2 regions of the Caulobacter sp. UC70_42 genome follow, and region 2 is predicted to be linked to the other one. Evidence: riboswitches for the same ligand, from Rfam matches in the RefSeq annotation. Region 2 holds a riboswitch; the other holds the start of a gene.
What was found. Region 2 has a riboswitch for glycine ahead of ACHMW8_RS05725 (TonB-dependent receptor). Riboswitches for the same ligand answer to the same signal wherever they lie in the genome.
Positions count from the first base shown of each region.

Region 1: another riboswitch for glycine. It lies ahead of ACHMW8_RS01855 (TonB-dependent receptor plug domain-containing protein); the one in region 2 lies ahead of ACHMW8_RS05725 (TonB-dependent receptor).

Region 1 covers NZ_CP171994.1:327,721-332,047, forward strand. Annotated here, with positions in the region: gene ACHMW8_RS01850 (TonB-dependent receptor domain-containing protein) at 1-732, opposite strand, end outside; gene ACHMW8_RS01855 (TonB-dependent receptor plug domain-containing protein) at 620-2,590, opposite strand; glycine riboswitch at 2,721-2,812, opposite strand; glycine riboswitch at 2,816-2,903, opposite strand; gene ACHMW8_RS01860 (ABC transporter substrate-binding protein) at 3,171-4,205, opposite strand; gene ACHMW8_RS01865 (response regulator transcription factor) at 4,294-4,327, shown strand, end outside.
Region 2 covers NZ_CP171994.1:1,095,090-1,099,416, forward strand. Annotated here, with positions in the region: gene ACHMW8_RS05720 (dipeptidase) at 1-114, opposite strand, end outside; gene ACHMW8_RS05725 (TonB-dependent receptor) at 171-2,573, opposite strand; glycine riboswitch at 2,957-3,047, opposite strand; partial or broken gene ACHMW8_RS05730 (divergent polysaccharide deacetylase family protein) at 3,253-4,327, shown strand, end outside.

The DNA of each region.
Region 1 (4,327 bases), 770 kb from region 2:
ATGGCCCATGACCTCGGGCAGCTTGGCCTGAACGCCCAGGTCGACATAGGTGTAGGCCTTGATGTGGCCGTTCACGAGGTCGACGGTGTTGTTGTAGTTGCCTGGCGAGATGTAGCGCGCCCGCAGGTTGGCGCTGAACACCTTGCCCGACCAGTCGAGCGCCGCGGTCATGCGGCTCTTGGGCGTGCCCAGGCCGAACGAATAGCCTTGCGACTTGACGTACTCGATCTTGCTGACGCCGTCGTTGGTGGTCAGGCTGTTGACCCAGGTCATCAGCCAGCGGGCGCGGATGCGGCCGGGCGCGTCGGGGATCAGGCGGTCGAGATTGGTCGCGTACGAGATCTCGGCGTCGACGCCGTCGGTCTTGTAGTTGGCCAGGTTGACGTAGGTCGAGACGATCCGCGAGATCCCGCCGGTGGCGTCGCGGGTGACCCGCGAACACATGTCGGCATTGCCGTTGGCGCAGCGCGTGACGATGTCCTGCGCCGAGACCGTGGTGATCACGTTGTCGATGTCGATGTCGAAATAGTCGACCGAGATGTTGAAGCCCGGGAGGGCCGGCGGCGAATAGACGAAGCCGGTCGTGAAGGTCTTGGCCGTCTCGGGCGTCAGGTTCGCGTTACCGCCGCCATTGGTCAGCACGTAGACGCTGGAATTGGTCTTCGGGTCGACGATGGTGTTGTAGCCGGTCGTGCTGGTGGTGAAGAGCTCGGTCAGGTTGGCCGAGCGGATGTCGCGCGACTTGGTGATCCGCCCCCGGAAGCCTGGGAAGAACTCGTTCGGTGGCGCCCAGCTTCCACGACCAGATCGAGCCGGTCGTGTTGTAGTCGGACACCCGCGCGGCGGCGTTGACTTCCAGCTTGTTCAGAACCGGGACGTCGCGCACGACGGGCACCAGCACTTCGGCGAAGGCTTCCTTGACGCTGTAGCTGCCGGCCATGGCCGAGAAGCTGAAGGTGGTGAAGGCCTTGGCCGCGTCCAGGTCGCCCACCCGGCGGTCGACCGACTCCTTGCGGGCCTCCGCGCCGACGGCGACCGAGACCGGGCCAGCCGGCAGGCTGAAGGGCTCGCCGCGCAGGCTGAAGCCGCCGACGTCCAGCTTGCTGGTTTCGCGCATCGACGGCGTGCCGGTCACATAGTCCAGCGCCGCTTGCGAAGGCGCGCCCTGGCCGAACAGGTTGATCGGCACGCAGTTGGTCGAGGCGTTGGTCAGGGCGACCCGGCAGATCGGCTGGCCGGTGGTCGGGCTGATCACCGAGTCGACGGCGTTGGCGTAGTTCTGGGTCAGGAAGAACCCAGGGGTGTCGATATTGTTCTCGTTCTCGCCGTGGCTGTAGTAGGCGCTCCAGCGCCAGCCGTCGCCGAAGGCGCCGTCGAACGCGATGGTCCCTTGGGTCGAGACGCGCTCGAAGTCGATCGTCGGATAGGCCTCGGTGTTGAAGCGACCCATGGTGAACGAGGTCTGCCCCGCCGCCGCCAGGGCCGACTTCACGGCCGCCGGCAGATAGGCGTTGTCCGACTTGATCGTCAGGTTGCCGCGGTTGTGGTCGCCGAACCAGATGTAGTTGTTCCACATCCGCGAGCGGCGCAGCTCGGCCGTCATCTTGACCTTGTCGGTCAGGTCATAGGTGACGCTGGCCATGGTGGCGTAACGCTTCTGCGGCGTGACCAGGGGCGACAGGTCGTCGTTCGACGGGCCCTCCCCGCCGACCGAGTTCGTGCCGATCACGGTGCCGTAGTTGAAGTCGCGCAGGCTGCCGTCGGGATTGAAGGCCTTGCCCTTGAGGACGCCCGACATGATCAGGCCGCCATAGGCCGCGTTCGAGAAGCCGACGTCCGGGGCCAGCACGAAGCGGCCCGCGCCGTTCGACACCGTGGCCCAGCGGCCGATGTTCGGCCGGCTGTTCTTCGGGATGACGCCGTCGTTGTCGATGTACTCGCCGCCGATCACGAAATGGCCGCGGCCGTCGGCGAAGCTCTTGCCCGCCGCCGCCTCGAGACGGATCTGTTTGGCGTCGTGGTACGAGGACTCACCACCCTCCACGCCGAGCTTCAGGCCGGTGAAGGTGCGGTCAATGCTGATATTGACCACGCCGGCCACGGCGCCGGAACCCCAGGCGGCCGAAGCGCCGCCGGTCACGACGTCGACGCCCTTGGTCAGGACGCTGGGGATCAGGTTCAGGTCGTTGTCGCCCGAGAAGCGGCGGCCATCCAGCAGCACCAGGGTGCGGCTGATGCCCAGGCCGCGCAGGTCGACCGGCGCGTTGCCCGCGCCCGTGTTGGTGCCGGTGGTCTGGGCCGAGGTCGTGGCGCGGAACTGCGGCAGGTCGTTCAGGGCCGCGGCGATGTTCGGACGGGCGCCGACGCTCAGGTCCTGGGCGGTGACCCGCACCGTCGGGGTGGGCGCCTCGAAGCCGGCGCGGTCGATGCGCGAGGCCGTGACGATGATCTCGCCGACGCTGGTGTCATCGGTCTTGGCGGCGGTCTGGGCGGCGTCCTGAGCGAAGGCGGCGCCGTGCAGGGCCAGGACGGCGGGAACCAGGCTGCAACCCAGCAGCAGTCCCCGGCGAGTTTGGCGTGAAAGAGTCAAGGTAAGATCCCCTATGTTTCAGCAGTCGACAGTCGCTCTCTCCCGCGCGCCCGTTTGTTCGGTCGCGTCGGTCGCGTCGCTCGGGAAGACGTGCGCCTTCCCGGACTCCGCCAGGCGGTTCCTCTGCCCCCGCTGTCCCTTGGCCTGAGAGATTCAGGCGCGGTCGCGCCCTTGCTCCTTCGGCGAGGCCGCTCACTTGTGGAGCGGTCCTGCTTTCCAGCGTCCTCGTGCTCTGCGGTCCCTGTTGCCTGAGCGTTTCCGGGGCGGTTGCGCCTTCGGCGTCGGGCTGACCCGATCTCTTCCGCGAGAGCCAGGCCAATACGACCGGCTCGCCCGATCGCGTCAAAGCGTCGAAATCCGGTACAATGTTGCCCGACGCGCGATGAGGGCGAAAGGAATCCCCCCTGAGCTCAACCGGTGGGCACGACTCGCGTTCGTCCGTCGCCGCGCGATCCGCGAAGGTGACAGGTCGGTGACAGCTTGGGCTGATCGGGACCAGGGGCGAAAACCACGAAGCTTTCGTGAACTTGGCCGGGCGTGATTATTTTTTAGGCGAACGCTGGACTATATTTAAGCAACATCAGCGATCGGCGGACGCGGCTTTCCAGCGCGCCAGCAATTCAGCGCGCCGCCCCTGGTCGAAATTGGCCAGAAGGGCGGGACCGACACGGATCGGCCGGCCGGCCGCGCCCAGCGCCGGCGCGCCGCCGGCGGGGCGGATCGGCGTCAGCCTGGCCTGGGCCAGTCGCCTCTGCCCCTCGTCCGACATCAGATAGTCCAGAAACACCCGGGCCGCCTTGGGATGCGGCGCCGAACGGGTGATGAAGGCCACCCGCGAGAGCGACAGATGATAGTCGCTGGGCACGACATAGCCGATGTCGGCGTTGCGATGGCGCGCCCACCAGTCGGCGTAGAAGCCGTTCATGTCGTAGGCCAGATCGTGCGCGCCCGACAGACTGGTCAGCAGCGGCGCGCCCGGGACGAACAGGCCCGGCTCCGATTTGGCCAAGGCGTCGTACAAGGGCCAGGCGTCCGGATAGGCCTGCAGGTCGCTCGACAGGTACATGAACCCGACCCCGCTCTTTTCGGGATCGTACATGGCGATCTTGCCGCGCCAGCGTTCGGGGTTGGCGCGCAAGGCCGCCAGCAACGCGGCGTGGCTGCGGGGCACCTCCGACTCCTTCAGCGCCTTCCTGTTGTAGGCGAAGACGATCGGCTCGGCCGTCACGCCGAAGCCCTGGTCGCGCCAGACGGCCCAGGCCGGCAGGCCCTTGGCCTCCGGACTGCGATAGGTCTGGGCGTAGCCGTCGTTGATCAGCTTGACCTGGATGTCCATCGACGAACTCCAGGCCACATCGGCGACCGGCGCGCCCGCGTCCGTCTCGGCGATAAGGCGCGCCTGCATCGGTTTGGCGGCCAACTCGACGAAGCGGACCTTGATCTTGGGAAAGCGCTCGCGGAAGCCCTCGCCGATCACCTGGTGGACATCGGTGTTGAGATAGACGACGAGCTCGCCCTCGCGCTCGGCGGCGCGAATATCCCAGCCGCTGGTCGCCTGTCCGATCGACTTCGGCGCGCAGCCGGCCAGGGCGGACGCCAGGGCCAGCGCCGCCATGATCGCCACGGGCCCGCGTCTCTTGACCTGATGAGGCAATCGGCGTCGGATGATGACCTCCCCTGCGTGTTCGGTTCCTACATCCCCGATGAAGATACTGGTTGTCGAGGATGATCCGCCTC
Region 2 (4,327 bases):
CAGGCCCTCGTGCAGCTTGCGCGCGGCGGCCGGATCGGCGGCCTGAGCGCTCATCGGCGTGGTGGCGGCGACCAGGGCCAGGACGGCGGTCGTGGCGAGGAGGAAACGGGTCATGGGTACGCTCGAAAGGGTCCGGCCGGCCTTTGCAGAGGCCGACCGGAGGGCGGGGACTAGAAGTCGGCGGAGATCGTGAACTGGATCGTGCGCGGCGGCGCCGGGCGGAAGCTGGCGGGCGTGTTCACCGTGGTGTTAATGGTGCCCAGATAGTCCTTGTCGAACAGGTTATCGATGTTGACCCGCGCCTTGACCTGGCTGAACGGCCCGGCCGCGAAGCCGTCGCCGATATCGATATAGGCGTTGACGATGGTGTAGCCGCCGACCTTCTCGCTGTTGATGAAGTTGGTGAAGCGGCTCTCCAGGTGGCGGGCCGAGATGTTCATCAGCAGGCCGTCGAAAGGCTCCAGCGTCACGCCGCCCTGGAACACCCAGTCGGGGAAGTCCGGCACCTTCTTGCCGGCGACGGCCAGGGTGGTCGGCGCGGCCGTGGTGCTGGCGCGATAGTTCAGGACGTCGTCCTGGAACTTGGCGTCGTTGTACGAGACGTTGGCGTTGAAATAGGCCTTGCCGGCGAACAGTTCGGGCTTCCACTGGCCGCTGAACTCGACGCCCTTGGCCTTCACCGCCCCGACGTTCTGGTAGAAGGTCTCGGTCGTGCCGCCGCCGCCGGGCACCAGCGAGGCGAAGGCCTGCAGGCGGTTCTTGAACTCGGTCTGGTAGGCCACGATCGAGGCGTTGAACGTCTTGTGGTTGGCGCGGTAGCCCAGTTCCCAGTTGGTCGAGGTCTCGGGATCGGGGCCGGCGACGGTCGGGCTGGCGGCCGAGAAGATGTCGTCGGCGCCGCGCGGCAGGGCCATGTTCTCCGAATACGAGGCGAAGATCTGGTCGCGGCCGGTCACGCTGTAGACCGCGCCGACCTGGGGCAGGAAGCTGTCCTTCCAGTTGTCCTTCAGGATCGGGTGGCGGCCGTTGATATAGTCGGCCGGATTGCGATAGCCGGCGATCTTGTAGTCGATGTCGGTGGCCTTGAAGCCCAACTCCAGCTTCAGCTTGGCGTCCAGCAGGGTGACGGTGTCCTTGACGAAGAACTGCTGGGTCTCGCGCAGCGACTTGTAGTCGCGCTGGGCGTGGACCCGCTCGTTGAACAACGGCTTGCCGTCGGGATTGCCGTTCTCGACATTGTAGCGGTTCTGGGTGCGGTGATAGTCGTCGTTCTCCAGCCAGAGGCCGGCCTCGATCTTGTTGAAGCCAAGATGCCAGGCGACCTTCGCGGTGACGCCCTTGCGGATCCCGTCGATGCCCGACAGGCCGTACTGGATGCCGCGCGGGGCGACGATGCCGGCCACCTTGCCGACCTCGGCGTCATAGCTGGACTTAGAGGTCGCATAGGCCTCGGGCGAGACACCGTAGCCGCCCTTGTCCTCGTAATAGGCCGTGGTGGTCAGGTCGAAGTTGTCGGTGATCGGCGTGTTCAGCGTCAGACCGTAAAGGTGGTCCTTCCGCTTGTTGACGGCGAACTTGTAGTACTGGGCGTAGTTGGCGTTGGAGTACGGCACCCCCGCCACGGCTTCCGGCAGGCTGCCCGTCGGGATCGACAGCGGCGTACCGAACGGAACCGAGGTGGGCACCGCGCCCAGATAGGCGAAATAGCGCCCCTGGCGGCCGAACACGTCGCCCGCCGTCCCGGCGTACTGGGCCTTGGTGATCGACGGGCTGTCATAGTCGAAATAGTCGTTGTGGACGGTCTGGAAGCTGATGTCGCCGCCGTTGGGCAGGTCGTACTTCAGCTTGCCCTCGTAGTGCTTGCGATCGATCGTGCCCGGACCGCGCCACAGATCGCCCTTGATCCACGAGCCGCTGACATAGCCCGACAGCGGACCCACCTTGCCAGACTCCAGGCGCAGGAAGGTGCGGCGCAGGTCGTCGCTGCCGAAGGTCTGGCTGATCGCGCCGCCAGCGTCTTGCGACGGGGCCTGGGTGAAGTAGTCGACGATGGGGCCCAGCGAAGCGTAGCTGGGCAGGGCGACGTCGCCGGCCCCAGCCGAGGCGGTCACCCGCAGCAGGTTCTCGTTGTCGACATAGCGATAGATCGGGCTGCCGCCGAACTGGTCGCTGCGGCCCATCGGGATGCCGTCGAGCAGGAAGCCGATCTGCTGGAAGTTGAAGGCCCGCACCGAGACCGAGTTGCCGAACTCGTACATGCCCAGGGCGTCGTTGGCCTGGACGTTGAAGCCCGGAAGGCTCTCCAGCATCTTCAGGCCGGTGATCCCGGCCGGCGCCGACAGCAGGGCCTCGCGGGTGATCGAGACGGTGGCCGTGGCGTGGTCGGTGCCGATGGCGACACTGGCTTCCGACAGGCGCTTGCCCGTCACAACGACGGTTTCCAATTCGGCGGCCTTGTCGGCCTCCTGGGCCAGGACCGGCGTCGCGCCCCCCAGGACGGTGGCTGCGAGAAGAAGCGCCCTAAGGCGGGCGGCGGTGCGTGCGGATCCGTGAGTGGTCATGACTATCCCCAATCATTTTGACCAGGGCAACGTCATCAAGGCGACACCATCGGTAAATCAAGAAACGTAAGGAATAGGGCCAAATATTCACAAAGTTAAAACGTTGCACAGCTTTGCCGAATTTATGAACATCGGTAATATTGATAGGTGAACTTATAATAGATATTTCGCGAAAGTCGTTCATGACGATCGCGTTCAATACATTTCGCTATATCGATAAACGGGATCAGCTAGATCGACATTGGCGCACGCGTGGGTCTGAGCGAACCGGGACGGCTCGCCTTCACACCCCCGCTGTCCTTGGGCCTGAGAGATTCAGCGCCCCGCCTCCGATGGACGGGCGGTCGCCTTGCTCCTTCGGCGAGGGCGGTACGCGCCCTGCTTTCCAGCGTTCAACGTCTCGCGCGGTCCTTCTGCTTGAGCGTTTCCGGGGTGGTTTCGCCTTCAGCGCCGGGCCAGGGGCCCGATCTCTCCCGCGAGAGGTCTTCAGGAGATGGGCCATGCGCGCGCCCGTCAACCGATCAGGTCTCGCGCGAACGCCGTGATCGTTCAGCGCCCGCCGCGATTGCAGAAAACGCCAATTTCAGCGGCGCCCGCGTCGCCGCGTCGCAGCGCGAGGGCCGGCAGGACGTCCTCTGGCCATATCTCGTTAACCATATGTTGGAAGCTTCCCCGCTAGCCTCAACGGGTCATGGCCGTCTCCTTCTCGCGTAAGCCCGCCTATGCCGCCGCCACGCCCGCTCCGGGCGGGTCCGGCGACCTGCGCGCCAAGCTGATGGCCGCGGTCAGCAATCCGTTCATCGGCGCCAGCGGCGCGGCCTGCCTGTTCCTGGCCTCGCTGGCGACGCTGGTCCTGATCACCAGCGACCCCCATGCCGGCTCGCCTGTGATTCGGCTGGAGCTGACGAAGATCGGCGCCACGAGAACGCGCCCGAAGGCTGGCGCGAAGGCCTGGGCGGCGAAGGCGCGCACGAGGCCGAACTGGTCCCCGGCCAGCTGGGCCTGTCGGCCAATCCCTTCGCGCCCGTGAAGCCCGAGGACGCCCAGGCCCCGACCGCCGAGGGCCTTCAGAACCTGCCGCCGATCCAGCAGGGCCCGGGCCTGGCCCAGGCGCCGATCGCCGGCCTGACCGCGCCGGGCCCCGGCGGCGGTCCGCTGCCGATCATCGGCGCCGACGGCCGCACCGCGGCCGAGGCCTATGCCCGCCCGTTCACGCCCAACGGCCGCCCCAAGGTGTCGGTGGTCATCGGCGGGCTGGGCCTCAACGCTCAAACCACCCGCGCGGCGATCGAGACCCTGCCCGGCGAGATCACCCTGTCCTTTGCGCCCTATGCCGAGGGCCTGCAGGGCTGGATCGACCTGGCCCGCGCCCACGGCCACGAGGTCCTGCTCGAGACCCCGATGGAGCCGGCCGACTATCCGGCCAACGATCCGGGTCCCTACACCCTGATCGCCGCCAACCGGCCCGAGGACACCGTGCGCAAGCTGGAGTGGCTGATGTCGCGCGCCACCGGCTATTTCGGTCTGTCGAACTATCTGGGCGCCCGCTTTGTCGACAACGACCAGGCGATGGCGACCTTCAATGGCGTGCTCAAGTCGCGTGGCCTGGCCTTCGTCGACGACGGCCTGGCCTCACGCCGCGCCGGCCCGATCCCGCGCGCCTCGGCGGACCGGGTGATCGACGATGAGCTGTCGGCCGGCGCCATCGACACCCAGCTCAGGGCGCTGGAGACGGGCGCGGCCGGTCGCGGACAGTCGCTGGGCTC